Linked DNA regions of Ruminococcus albus AD2013. Each later gene encodes a partner of the first gene's protein in a complex. Links are inferred from orthologs where the notes say so. Each region holds a gene or a part of one and is shown in the gene's direction. Other genes may lie near its edges.

Region 1 (8,115 bases):
AAGTGACCTTCTTAGGAGTGCTCCATGAGCCGCCGCTTTTCATGTAGCTGACTTCGTAGCCGCTGCATTTTACTCTATCCCAGGAAACCGTAAAAGAAGTGGTATCGGCTGAGGTATCAACAATAATCGGAGCCGAGGGCTTGGTGCAGGCTGATATCTCGCCGCTCCTGTTGCTCATGATACGCTTGCTGCCCGACTTTTTAAAAGCAACCACATAGTACTTAAATGATGCAGATGCAGTGACCTTTTTATCGGTATATGAAGATGCTGCCGCTGAGGCGGTGCCTATCCTTACCCATGTGGGGGCAGAGGAGGACCATCTGTATATATAGTATCCCGTTGCTCCGTCTGCTTTATCCCAGTTTATGGTTATCGACTTGGCAGTGGAAGTATATACCGATCTCGCAGTGGGGGCTTTTGATGAAGATATATCATAAGCTGCGGGTGCAGAGGTCTGTACCGCCGCAGACACAGGCATTGCCGACAAGGTGCTTCCGACGGTAACAGCAGCCATAACAAGGGCTGCGGCTTTGGTCTTAAAACTCATTGTTTCATCACTCCGTTTAAAATTAATTGACTTAGTACACAAATATAGTCTATAATATACAACTTTTCCAGAGATTTGTCAAGCACTTTTTGTGAACATATATCGGAGACGGGATATTGTGTAAGATGGAACTTAGTAAAATTTGGAGAATCGTGATGCAAAAAATGCAAGCCATAGTGGTTTAATGGGGATTCTTCGTGAGCAGAGACAGTAATTTTGCAGGAAAAAATAAGAAATATTTCAAGAAATGTCATTTTACCCCTTGAAAAATCAGAGAAAGTGTATTATAATAGATACAGATCAATTTTTAAGAAAGAAGGATCACTATGGAAATCAAAATCGAACTGACCAAAACTCCTAAGGCTAAGCCTACTGACGAGACTAAGCTTGGTTTCGGTCACATATTCACAGACCATATGTTCGTTATGAACTATGATGCCGGCGAGGGTTGGCACGATGCACGCATCGTTCCTTTTGACAACATCTCACTCTCTCCTTCCGCAATGTGCCTGCACTATGGTCAGGAGATATTTGAGGGTCTTAAAGCTTACAGAACTGCTGACGGCAGTGTTCAGCTGTTCAGACCTGACGAAAACTACAAGAGAATGAACGTATCTGCTGAGAGAATGGTAATCCCTCAGATCGACGAGGAATTCATGGTAGAAGCTACCAAGAAGCTGGTCGAGATCGAGAAGGACTGGGTACCTCACACCGATGGTGCTTCACTGTACATCAGACCTTTCATTTTCGCCACCGATCCTTATGTTGGCGTAAGACCCGCAGATCACTATCTGTTCATCATAATCCTTTCGCCTTCCGGCGCTTACTACTCCACAGGTCTGAACCCTGTTAAGATCTATGTTGAGCAGAAGTACGTAAGAGCGGTTCGTGGCGGTACAGGTTTTGCTAAGACTGCTGCTAACTACGCTATCTCCCTGAAGGGTCAGGATGAGGCTCACAATCAGGACTACGAGCAGGTTCTGTGGCTGGATGGCGTTGAGCAGAAGTACATCGAAGAAGTTGGTTCAATGAATATATTCTTCGTTATCGACGGCGAGGTAGTTACACCTAAGCTGACAGGTTCGGTACTGCCTGGCATCACAAGAAAGAGTGCGCTGGAAGTATGTAAGAGCAAGGGTATCCCCTGTAGCGAGAGACGCATTACCATCGAGGAAGTTGCCAAGGCTTACGACGAGGGCAAGCTGGACGAAGTATTCGGCACAGGTACTGCTGCTGTTATCTCCCCTGTTGGCCACCTGAAGTGGGGCGACAAGGTAATGACTATCAACGACAACAAGATAGGCAAGATCTCCCAGATGCTGTATGATACCATGACAGGTATCCAGTGGGGCAAGATCCCCGATACTTTCGGCTGGACCGTTAAGATCGACTGATAATAAACTGAGCGCTTCACTTTTGTGGAGCGCTTTTTATGATATACAATATCAGCCCTCGCGGAGAAAACTCTGCAGGGGCTGTTGGTTTTACTTTATATCGAATACTATTGTTGCCAGCACGAAGAACATAAGGGTGGAACAGGTATCCACGATAGTTGTGATAAGGGGTGCTGCCATTATGGCGGGGTCGAGTTTGAGCTTTTTCGCCGCCATGGGGAGCATTGCCGCTATCAGCTTGGAGAGTATAACCGTAAGAAGTATCGCGCCGCTTACAGTGAACGCCAGCTTATAGCAGTTAACGGTAGTATCGTTATGGTAAACAAGTATTATCCTGCCTGCGTTGACTATTGAAAGTATAATTCCGCAGACGATGGCTATGCGGAATTCCTTGAATATCACCTTGAAGAAATCACGCATATTTATCTCCCCCAGAGCCATACCTCTGATAACGAGGGTGGAGGTCTGGGAACCGCAGTTACCGCCTGTGCCGCTGAGCATTGAAAGGAATGACACCAGCACGGGTACTGCCGCGAAAGCTTCCTGATAATGGTTTACCACCGCGCCTGTAAGGGTAGCGGAAAGCATCAGCACCAGAAGCCACATTATCCTGTTTTTGGCATGGGCGAAAACAGAGGTCTTGAAATATGATTCTTCACTGGGAGCAACGGCTGCCATCTTCGAGAAGTCCTCTGTGGTCTCCTCTTCGATAACGTCCATGGCGTCATCGTAGGTGATGATACCAACAAGTCGCATATCCTTATCCACAACGGGCATGGCTGCAAAGTCGTACTTAGCCATTTTTGAAGCCACAAGCTCTCTGTCCTCAAGAGTGCTCACGGTGATGATATTGGTCTCCATGATATCCTCTATCTTATCGTTCTCATCGGCTGTGATGAGATCGAGGAGGGAAAGAACGCCTATAAGTACACGGCTCTCGGTAACATACAGGGTGTAGACCGTTTCCTTCACAACGCCCACATGGCGTATCCATTCAAAAGCTTCCTTAACGGTATACTCCTTTTTCAGGTAGACATACTCGGTAGTCATTACCGAGCCTGCGCTGTCCTTGGGGTATTTAAGTATCTGGTTTATCTGTTTACGGGTCTCGGTATCAGCCGACCTGATTATCCTCGCCACCACATTGGCGGGCATTTCTTCGATAATATCAACGGTATCATCTACGTAGAGGTCGTCGATGACCTCCTGAAGCTCCTTATCGGAGAAAGCATTGATGAGCATCATCTGCATATCGCTGTCCATATAGGCGAAAACATCGGCGGCGATATCTTTGTTTAAAAGCCTGAAAAGCACGATAAGGTCGCGTTTATCGGCTTCATGGTCATCATGGAACCGCTGGAGCAGAGAAGCCACATCGGCTTCGTTCATCTCAATGAATATCCCGCGGATACTCTTGAAATCACGTTCTGTCAGCAGCTGCAAAACTTTTTCATACATATCTATCCCTCCAAAATGTCAAGGGCTACCATGCACGATCATGCTGCTGCCATGAGTCAGATCATATAAACTGCACAGGCGGAAAACGCCTTATCACGGCAGCACAGCACGTTCGGCAATTATCGGCATCGTCCACTTGTACACACTCCTTCATTAATAATAGTATCCCCTTCCATTTCGGAGGGGTAATGCTGCTTATCGCACATACATATTTATTATACGCTGATATTTTATTTTTGTCAATGATATATGGAAAATTGTACCGAAATTTTAACCATTTGGAGCTGCAAATACGGTTCGAAGAGGGTATTAAGGGCGGGAATAGTGCGTATTATCGGGCTGATACGCTTTTGTAACAAGTATGAAAAAATATTGGGAGATAAGTTACAATTTGTATAAAAATTTCAGGTGTGAAGTCTTGTACTTTTTTATGGATTATGCTATAATATTAAAGAATGTAGAGTTCATTTACTTTTTTGCAAAGGGTGTGGAATATGCTTCAGTCAATACAAGAGACCTTGAATTCTATATGGGGCGTGTTTCTCAATATACGTATAAACGATATTGTTGACATAATCATACTTTATTTTCTTATATACAACGGCATCAAGCTTATCCGTGAGACAAGGGCACAGCAGCTGACAAAGGGTATCGCGGTGCTGCTTGGAAGCTATGCGGTGGCTTACCTGTTCAATCTCAACACTATGCGCTTTCTGCTGAAACTGTGTTTTCAGTGGGGCTTTCTGGCACTTATCATACTTTTCCAGCCCGAGCTTCGGCGTATGCTGGAAAAAGTGGGACGTACAAAGATAGCAGAGCTGAGTTTCCTTAATCCGCAGGACGCGACCTCGGATGAGATGAAATGGAGCGGTGCGATAGAAGCTATATGCGACGCGGCACAGAATCTGTCATCGAGCAAGACGGGTGCGCTGATAATATGTGAACGCAAGACAAAACTGGGTGAGCAGATAGCTACGGGCACAGTACTCAACTGTACGCCGTCTGTTGCTGTATTCGGAAATATCTTTTACCCCAATACTCCGCTGCATGACGGCGCGGTGATAGTCAGGGACGGTATAATACTTGCGGCAGGCTGTTTTCTGCCAAGGCCGCAGAAAGACGAGCTGATAAACAAGCAGCTGGGTTCAAGACACAGAGCTGCTATCGGCATGAGCGAGAATTCGGACGCACTGGTAATAGTTGTATCCGAGGAGACAGGTGCTATATCGGTGGCTGAGAACGGCGAGCTTACAAGGGGATACACCAAAGAATCCCTGAAAAAGCTGCTGACTTCCTCGCTGATAACCGATAAGGAAAGCAGCTCGGGCAAAGAAAAATCTTTAGCAGGAAGGGTGTTCTCAAGATGGAAGAAGTAAAAGATAACGCCAAGAACACTCCGATATCCAAGAAGATCAAGAACATCAAAGACAAGGGCACAGACTTTTCGCTGAGGATACTGGCTTTCATTATCGCGGTGATAAGCTGGTTCATAATGTCAATAACCCAGTTCCCGACCATAAACAAGACTATAACGGGTGTTCATGTTGATTTCAATATGAACGGCACCATAGCTGAGGATAAAGGTCTGGAGGCTCTGAATTACAAGGATATTACCGTAGATGTGGAAATAAAAGGCATGAACTATGAGATAGGAACGTATACGGAAAATGATCTTATCGCTACGGTGAATCTTAAAGATGTGACAAAAGAAGGCATGTATACGCTGGATATCGACGTGAAAAGCAATCATCCCGCGGACAGATGTACGATAGTGTCGGTATCGCCAGATACCATTGATGTAGATTTTGACAGGATAACTCAGAAGACTATCGAGGTAACTGCGGAAGCTCCGCTGGTTTCGGCGGAAGAAGGCTATACTCTTAACAAGACCTCGGTGACACCTGAGGAAATAACTATCAGCGGTCCCAAAAACGAGCTTGACAAGATAGACAGAGTATCGGCAAGGATATCGAAATCCAAAAAGCTTTCGGAAGATAAATCTATGCAGGCGGAGGAACTGGTATTCTACGATGCTGACAGCAACAAGCTGGACAGCTCGAAATTCACTGCAGGAAGTGCTTCGGATTACAATGTAAAGTTCGAGATCTTCAAAAAGAAAGTGCTTAACCTGAAGGTGAATATCACTGGTGTGCCTGAGGGATTTGATACATCTTCGATACCGATGAAGCTCTCTGATGACAAGGTAGCGGTGATAACGCCGCATCTTGACGATCCCGACGAGGAGGATATAGTACTTGGTGATATTCCACTGAGCAGTATCGACCTCAAAAGAAAATTCTCCTTTAAGATACCTCAGAAGAACAAAGGTGAAGTCAATATGAGCGGCAGTGATTCAATAACCGTCAGCTTCGACAAAGAGGGTTACAGCTCTGCAACATTCACCCTAGATTCGGAGAACATAGACCTTGTAGGTACTCCAGCCGTATTCACCAGCGAGATAGAGAATGAAAAGCTGCCGAATGTGGTGCTTTACGGCCCGACCGAAGTGATAGAGAGCCTGACAGACGATGATATCCACGCAAAAGTATCACTCAGTGATATCAAGGAAGTCGGTTCATATACCAAGGAAGCAACTGTATACGCAGAGGGCAAAAAGAACGTCTGGTGCTTCGGTACAAACGAGGTGCAGATCACTGTATCCAAACCGAAAACAAACGAAAGCAGTTCTGCAGACTCTGCGATCTCATAATAAAATGATAAACAGCGGTTCGGCGCGGAAAATGTCGAGCCGCTTTTTTGGAGGTACAAAAATGCCTGTTATAGTAAATATGATAAGTTCCGCACCGGGAACAGATGAGAAAAGTGTAATTGAAACGGCACGAAAAAAGCTCGGGGTATCGCCTGCTGAAATACACGGCGCCCATATATACAAGACTTCTCTCGATGCGAGAAAGAGAAATAATATACACTATGTACATTCGGTGATATTCACCCTTGGAAGCAGTGAAGCAGAAAGACGTGTGGCGGAAAAGAACGCAGCATTTATCTATGCTGCGCCTGCGGGATTCGACCCTGTGATATCGAAGAACAAAGTCAGGGGACGTGTGGTCATCGCAGGTTTCGGTCCTGCAGGAATGTTCTGCGGACTGGCGCTGGCTGAACAGGGATATCGTCCCCTTATACTTGAACGGGGCGAGTGCATTGAAGACCGTGTGGCTTCGGTGGAAAGTTTCATGAGCACGGGAATACTCAATGAAGAATCCAACATACAATTCGGTGAGGGCGGTGCAGGAACATTCTCGGACGGAAAACTCACAACGAGGATAAAAGACCCACTTTGCAGATACGTGCTGGAGAGAATGGTGAACTTTGGAGCTCCCGAGGAGATACTCACAAAGGCTAAGCCCCACATCGGCACGGACAGGCTGAGGGGAGTTGTAAAGGCGATAAGGGAACGCATTATCGAGCTTGGGGGAGAGATAAGGTTCGGTACAGAGCTTAACGATATCGAACTGGATGGCAGGCGTGCCGAGGCTGTAAAATTTACGGAGGGACGAGAAGAAGTCTCCGCTGTTGTACTGGCGATAGGACATTCGGCAAGAAATACATTCGAGATGCTTCACAGGAAAGGGATATTCCTTGAAGCTAAGCCGTTCTCGGTTGGTGCGAGGATAGAGCACAGACAGACGGAGGTTGACAGAAGCCTGTACGGAGAGTATGCGGGAAGTCCCATGCTGCCAAAGGGCGAATATCAGCTTTCTCACCGCGACAAAAGCGGTCGGGCGGCGTACACTTTTTGTATGTGCCCGGGTGGTACGGTAGTGCCAGCTGCTTCGGAAACTAGCGGTACTGTCACCAACGGTATGAGCGTATTCGCCCGAGACGGCGTGAATGCAAATTCGGCGCTGGTGGTATCGGTAACACCAGAAGATTTCGGCAGTAAGCCCCTTGACGGTATGTACTTTGCTCGGGAAATAGAGCAGAAAGCTTACAAGGCTGCGGGCAGTTACAAGGCTTGCGCTTCAAGCGTAAAGGGATTTCTTGATGGCAAAGCAGACCTAGATACGGACATAGAACCAAGCTATTCTCTCGGAGTGACAGCAGTGGATTACGAGAAAATTTTCCCTAAGCAGGTGACAGAAATGATGCGCACGGGGCTGAAAGTTTTTTCAAGAAAGATGAAATGCTTCGGGGACGGAAAAGCACTTCTCTGTGCACCCGAAACGAGGACGAGTTCACCAGTGAGGATAACAAGGGACAAAGACAAAATGACTTCCCTTTCCTGTGAAAATCTTTACCCCTGCGGTGAGGGTGCTGGCTATGCAGGAGGAATAATGAGTGCGGCAGTAGACGGATTGAACACAGCACTGAAGATAATGGCTGAGATAGCGCCATGATATACGGAGGAAGCATGACACCGAAAGAATATCTGGAAATACTGCACACCGCAGAAAAGTTGAAAGACACCACAAGGCACTGTACGACCTCAGGAAGACGTACCGAAAGTGTGGCAGAACACAGCTGGCGGCTAGCGCTGATGGCGATACTCCTTCGCGGAGAATTTTCCGAAGCCGACATAAACAAGCTGACTGCAATGTGCATTATACACGACCTTGGGGAATGTTTCACAGGTGACATACCCACATTCAGCAAAACTGACAAAGACCGTGAGACCGAAGACAGACTTCTGAATAAATGGGTAGGTTCTCTGCCCGCGGAAATTTCTTCTTATTTCAAGGCACTGTATCGGGAGAT
Region 2 (5,653 bases), 1.7 Mb from region 1 along the record:
TTCTGCACCTGTGAGGAAGGCGGCGAGATAGTTGCACTGTATGTGCTGAAAAAATTTCAGCGCAAAGGTGTCGGCAAGGCGCTTATGGAAAGGGCTTTCAATGAAATGACAGCGCGGAGGGTCACGCTTTTTGTGCTGAAAGGCAATGTGAATGCGATAGATTTCTACAAGCATATGGGCTTTGAGTTCACGGGAAAAGTGCTGGACGAAAACGGCATGACAGAACTTGAAATGCTGAAATCGTTTTGAGATATCTGAAAGGAGCAAAAATGCCTTCCGCTCAACTAAAAAAAACAAAAAAACTTGTGCGCATACCCGTGGCTATTATCATCGGCGGACAGGGAGTGTGAAAGTTTCATTACCATGAGAGGTAAAACATATTATACAGCAAAGAAAGTCACGGGGGCGGCATGGGCTGTACTGCTTTTTCCGCTGATGTGGCATATAGTATCGTCGTACATGATGGCAAACAGTGTGAATGATGTTGATCCTGAAAACTACGGGTGGATACTTCTGGCAGGCAAAGCTGTTGCGCTGAGCGCGGCGGGAGTAAGCTTCATACTGGCGGTCATCGGCGGTGTGCTTTCAGGAATGTCGGTGAAAAGGAAAGACATCGGCGCAGGAAAGCTTTTGGCGGCTGACATCGTACTTGCCTTGATAACAGGTGCGGTGATAGGCGTTATGATATGGTACATAATGTTTTTCAAAACTATCGGCGTACTGTGAAACAGTACACTTAAAATGCAAATAACGGGAGAAATTCCCGATCATATATTTGGAAGAATAAATTATTTATAAGGAGAAAAGAGTAAGATGGGCAGATTATTTGGTACAGACGGCGCAAGAGGTGTAGCTATAACAGAGCTTACAGTGGAGAGGGCTACACAGATAGGTAAAGCGGCGGCTCTGGTACTGGCAAAGGACTGCGGTCACAGACCCAAGATAATAATAGGCAAGGATACCCGTATATCGGGCGATATACTGGAAGCGGCGCTCTGCGCGGGCATATGCTCGGTGGGTGCGGATGCTGTACTGCTGGGGGTAGTTCCTACTCCTGCGGTGGCTATGCTGGTAAAAAAATACAATGCTGATGCGGGAGTGATGATATCCGCTTCACATAACTCAGTGGAATTCAACGGTATAAAGCTGTTCTCGGGCGAGGGCTTCAAGCTTCCCGACGATGTTGAGAACGAGATAGAGGCGCTTATACTCGATACTCCCGAGGAGATGGAGAAAAATCTCAGCGAGGGCGTAAATGTAGGCAGAATGAAAGTCTGCGGTGATGCAGTGAACGATTATATCGCCCATGTTAAGAGCACCGTTGATGTTGACTTCAAGGGCATAAAGGTATGTCTTGACTGTGCAAACGGTTCTTCCAGCGTATGCGCACAGAAGATATTTGAGGGTCTTGGCGCTGAGGTAGTAATGACCAACGACAAGCCCGACGGCACTAACATCAATGAAAAGTGCGGTTCAACACACATGGAGGGTCTGAAAAAGGCTGTTGTGGAGAATGGCTGCGATGTAGGTCTTGCATTTGACGGCGATGCTGACAGATGTCTTGCAGTAGACGAAAACGGAGAGCTTATCGACGGCGACAAGCTGCTGGCTATATTCTCGAAGTTCATGAAAGGCGAGGGCACTCTGAAAAACGACTGCTGTGTTGTTACAGTAATGTCGAATCTGGGATTTTTCAAATTCGCTGAAAAAGAGGGCGTAGTTACTGCTACTACAAAGGTCGGTGACAGATATGTTCTTGAAGAGATGCAGAAGAACGGTCACAACATAGGCGGTGAGCAATCGGGACACATCATACTTCTCGACCATGCCAACACAGGCGACGGCGAGATGACAGGTGCTATGTTCTTACAGATAATGGCAAAAACAGGCAAAAAGGCAAGCGAGCTGGCATCAGTTATGGAATGTTATCCCCAGGTGCTTGTGAATGTCAAGATAACTGCCGACAAGAAAGGCAAGTGGGATACTGTACCCGAGATAACCGACGCAATAAAGATGTACGGAGAAAAACTTGGCGGCGACGGACGCATACTCGTAAGAGAATCGGGTACCGAGCCACTGGTAAGAGTTATGATAGAGGGCAAGGAAGAAGCTGTTATAACCGAGTACGCTAACAGCATTGCTGCGCTTGTAGAGAGAATGTAAAGTTTTTCGCCTTTACGAAGCGGCTTTGTTGTGGGCGGGCGGGTGGGGCTTTCCTTGTGTTAAAGAAAAGATACCCCCGCAGTTCTGCGGCGATCTAAGGAGCGTGGACCTATGGAGCTTACCTATGAAAAATTCCTGCGGATATTTGAGAATGCCGATAAGATAAATGTGGACGAGACCACGTTCTATTTTGACGATGATCCCGAAGAACAGGAGCATTATCTCGGCTGGATAGGCGGTCAGGATAAGCCCTACTGGGTCGGCTACTGCGATATTACCGACGGATGCGAGTATTCTTCTGCCGAGGAAATGTTCACGGCGAAGATCTATGACGGCAGATCACTGAAAGAACGCTGGGAACACGCTGTAATATGCAATATCGGCGGCATAGATGCCGAAACATGGCTGAGTTACTGCGGCGATAAGTTTTAGGGTGATAAGATGAGATTTGATTACTGCCCCTTCTGCGGGGAAAAGACCATACTCAAAAAGATAGGTGACGAGGGCGATATACCCTACTGCGAAAAGTGCAGCCGTCCCCTGTTTGATATGTTTTCCACCTGTGTGCTGAACGTGGTGGTCAATGAATATAACGAGGTACTGCTCATAAGGCAGAGCTACGGCGATACATCGAGGTATGTGGGCGTTGCGGGCTTTATGAAAGTGGGGGAGACCCCCGAAGAAGCAGGCGCAAGAGAAGTTCTTGAAGAAACGGGGCTTGCTCCTGAAAGCGTGACCTACATAGACAGCGCATTTTACGAGGGCAGAGATCAGCTGATGCTGGGATTTCTTGCAAGAGTAAAAAAGGCTGATACCAATATCTCCGGGGAACTGCTTGAAGCTAAGTGGTTCACCTTTGACGAAGCTGTAAATACCGTCCGTGAGGGCAGTATAATACAGAGGTTCATCAAAAGCGCGGGAGAGAAGATGAAGAAATGATTGGATACTTTATTGAATTATCGTCGATGGGCAGCACTATCTGTTATGTAAGCATAAGAATGTGGCTGTTCATCATTCTGCTGATCATCCTGCCTTTATATATTATTGCGCTGATAATGGCGGAATACAAGAAGCGCAGACCATCGGCACCCAAAAACGAAAAACACAAAAATGACAAAGAACTCACATCTCTTGAAGATGTCAGCAAGTATTTCGATATAGATATCACCGAAACGGATACCCACTTTCTTGTGGGAGTAAAGCGCAGGTCTGATGGTGAGGAAATGTGGGATAGTTTTGATTACGGCGGGGATATGTGGTTCCAAAGAGGGATAGGCGGCACTTTTCCTCATTACATGGAACGGCTTTACGGGTTCGAGGTCGGTTTTGAAGATCATAAATATACACTGAAAAAGGACACTTATAAAAAATCAAGCCTCGACGAAAAAGACCCCGACACGAACGATGTACGCTTCTGGATAGAGCTGTTCATTTTCGAGAACAGGCGTTGGTTCAGATATTCCGACTGGAAGCCCCATGAAAGAGGCACAGAAAACTGATATTCACAGACAGCGCTGAAAAGGAGATGGGATAGTATGATAATGTTATATCTGATGCTTGGTATGGCACCTGTGTGTATCATCTATATGATAGTTTCATCGTCAAAGCGGTACTCGGTGACGGAAAGTGCAAAGATGGCAGGGGGTGTGGTGTTCAGACACAAAGACCCTGCACTGTTGAGTAAAGTCTGGTATAGTCTGGTATGGATACTGATAACGGGTGCGAACCTGCTTCTGAACATGAAAAGGCTCGGATACGGCAGAGGGTACGGAAGCTATTCTTCGCAAAGACAGGTCATCTTTTACGGGATAGCACTGGTGATCTATGTAATGATCTTCATATTCTCGATACAGCAGTATCTGAAGTATAACGAGTTCAGACTATGTCCGCACTGTTTCTACCTTGGCGGTACAAAATACGACAGGAAACATTATACCTATTCCCTCGACGGCGAAGAAGTGGTATTCACATCAGGTCGTACTGAAAAGCGTATAACAGTACCCGAAAAGAAGAGAAAAGAAGTACTTAGCATTCTTGGAAAGTATTATACTAAAAGTGAGAATGGATAGATAGTATGAAAATATTGATATATATCATGCCGTTGCTTTTGATCGTTTATCTCATCTGTATTACAGTAGATATATCGAAAAGAAGCAAAGGAATGAAAGATGCTGAAATTGCAGGCGGTGTGTCGTTCAGGCATAAGTATCCCGAATTTGTGAAAGCACTGTGGATATCAATTTTAGGAATACCGCTAACAGGAACTGTTGTTTTTATGGAATTATATGGACGTGATGTTGCTGACTTGACACTTAAAAATATAGGGATGATATCATCCTTAGGTACATTGACGGGATTCTATGTTATTGGTTTGATAGACTGGCTGATAGTTTATTTCAAGTATAACGAGTTCAGGCTTTGCAATGACTGTTTCTATCTTGGCGGACAGAAATACGATCGTAAAAAGTACAGCTATGCCCTTGAAGATGATAATGTGATATTCAGTGCAAAGCGCGGGCAGGATTTAAAAATAGCAGTTCCCGAAGACAAGAGAAAAGAAGTACTTAGCATTCTGGAAAAGTACTATACCAAAAGTTAGATCGGCTGACACAAACATCTTTTTGTAAAGCCGAAAAAGGAGCAAGTTTATGATAGTGCTGGTATTGCTGTTTATATTTATAGCAGGTGTCGAGTTCATCGGACTGGTAGTTTCATCACTCAGGCGGACATCGGTAACCAAGGCAAGCAGTAATTTGGGAATCGTGGTCTTCTTTCACAAGGATCCTGAACTATATAAAGCTGCTAAGCTGAATTTCGGCATAACAATGTTTACCTGTGCTGTATTTTTTATGAACAGTATGTTCAGATGGGACGATTTCGTAGTTGAAAATGCAGGAATGCTGTATATTCCTGTGCTGATACTGGAGATAGCAGATCTGTTTTATACGCTGGATCAGTATAACAAGTTTGATGAGTTCAGGCTGTGTGAAGATAAGTTCTACCTTGGCGGTGTGAAGTACGATCTGAGAAAGTACATCTATGCTATTATCGATGATACATTGATATTCAGAAATGATCGCCACAATGACATCAGGATAAAGATACCCCCTGCCAGGATCCCCGAAGCAGAGGCTATACTGGAAAGGTATTACCACAGAATGTTGACGCGGAGGTAATGAATGATATGGAAGAAGTAGTAAGTTTGTTATTTGATCTGCTGTACATACTGCTTATTCTGCCGATGCTGATACAGCCAATCGTGCTGTTTGTATCATCGTCAAAGCGGTTCAGGGGAATGAAAGCTACAATGAATGAAGATGGCGTGGCTTTTGATTGTAAAGACCCCGATCTTGTAAAGGGAGTGAAGCAGAATCTCGCTTTTTTACTGATAACGATCGTCATATTTGTGATGAACAGTATCTTTAGATGGGAGGATTTTTTAGCAAGATACGGAGCATTATTTTATACTGTCGTGCTGGTGCCGACAGTC

The links.
Region 2: the proteins of cdaA (region 1) and glmM are in contact, whole or in part, in a crystal structure (PDB 7OJS), measured with the Bacillus subtilis proteins. The link is inferred for Ruminococcus albus AD2013 from one-to-one orthologs.

Annotation. Positions count from the first base shown.
Region 1 is NZ_JAGS01000001.1:331,768-339,882, reverse strand. Bases 3,052-5,834 are described here. They hold cdaA (diadenylate cyclase CdaA), read left to right. Parts: upstream 3,052-3,893; coding sequence 3,894-4,775; downstream 4,776-5,834. Other genes in these bases: N773_RS0101420 (CdaR family protein), read left to right, coding at 4,763-5,834; mgtE (magnesium transporter), read right to left, coding at 3,052-3,399. In the rest of the region: N773_RS0101445 (fibronectin type III domain-containing protein), read right to left, coding at 1-547; N773_RS0101440 (branched-chain amino acid aminotransferase), read left to right, coding at 874-1,941; more of mgtE, read right to left, coding at 2,032-3,051; more of N773_RS0101420, read left to right, coding at 5,835-6,109; N773_RS0101415 (NAD(P)/FAD-dependent oxidoreductase), read left to right, coding at 6,171-7,757; N773_RS0101410 (HD domain-containing protein), read left to right, coding at 7,772-8,115. UniProt on the Bacillus subtilis protein: One of 3 paralogous diadenylate cyclases (DAC) in this bacteria, catalyzing the condensation of 2 ATP molecules into cyclic di-AMP (c-di-AMP). Upon expression in E.coli leads to c-di-AMP synthesis.
Region 2 is NZ_JAGS01000001.1:1,988,654-1,994,306, reverse strand. What follows is about bases 1-2,988. They hold glmM (phosphoglucosamine mutase), read left to right. Parts: upstream 1-813; coding sequence 814-2,163; downstream 2,164-2,988. Other genes in these bases: N773_RS0108850 (NAD(+) diphosphatase), read left to right, coding at 2,605-2,988; N773_RS0108855 (hypothetical protein), read left to right, coding at 2,275-2,595; N773_RS0108865 (hypothetical protein), read left to right, coding at 364-726; N773_RS0108870 (GNAT family N-acetyltransferase), read left to right, coding at 1-249. Outside these bases: more of N773_RS0108850, read left to right, coding at 2,989-3,102; N773_RS0108845 (hypothetical protein), read left to right, coding at 3,129-3,662; N773_RS0108840 (hypothetical protein), read left to right, coding at 3,699-4,232; N773_RS0108835 (hypothetical protein), read left to right, coding at 4,325-4,762; N773_RS0108830 (hypothetical protein), read left to right, coding at 4,812-5,339; N773_RS22895 (hypothetical protein), read left to right, coding at 5,348-5,653. UniProt on the Bacillus subtilis protein: Catalyzes the conversion of glucosamine-6-phosphate to glucosamine-1-phosphate. Glucosamine-1-phosphate is used for cell wall biosynthesis.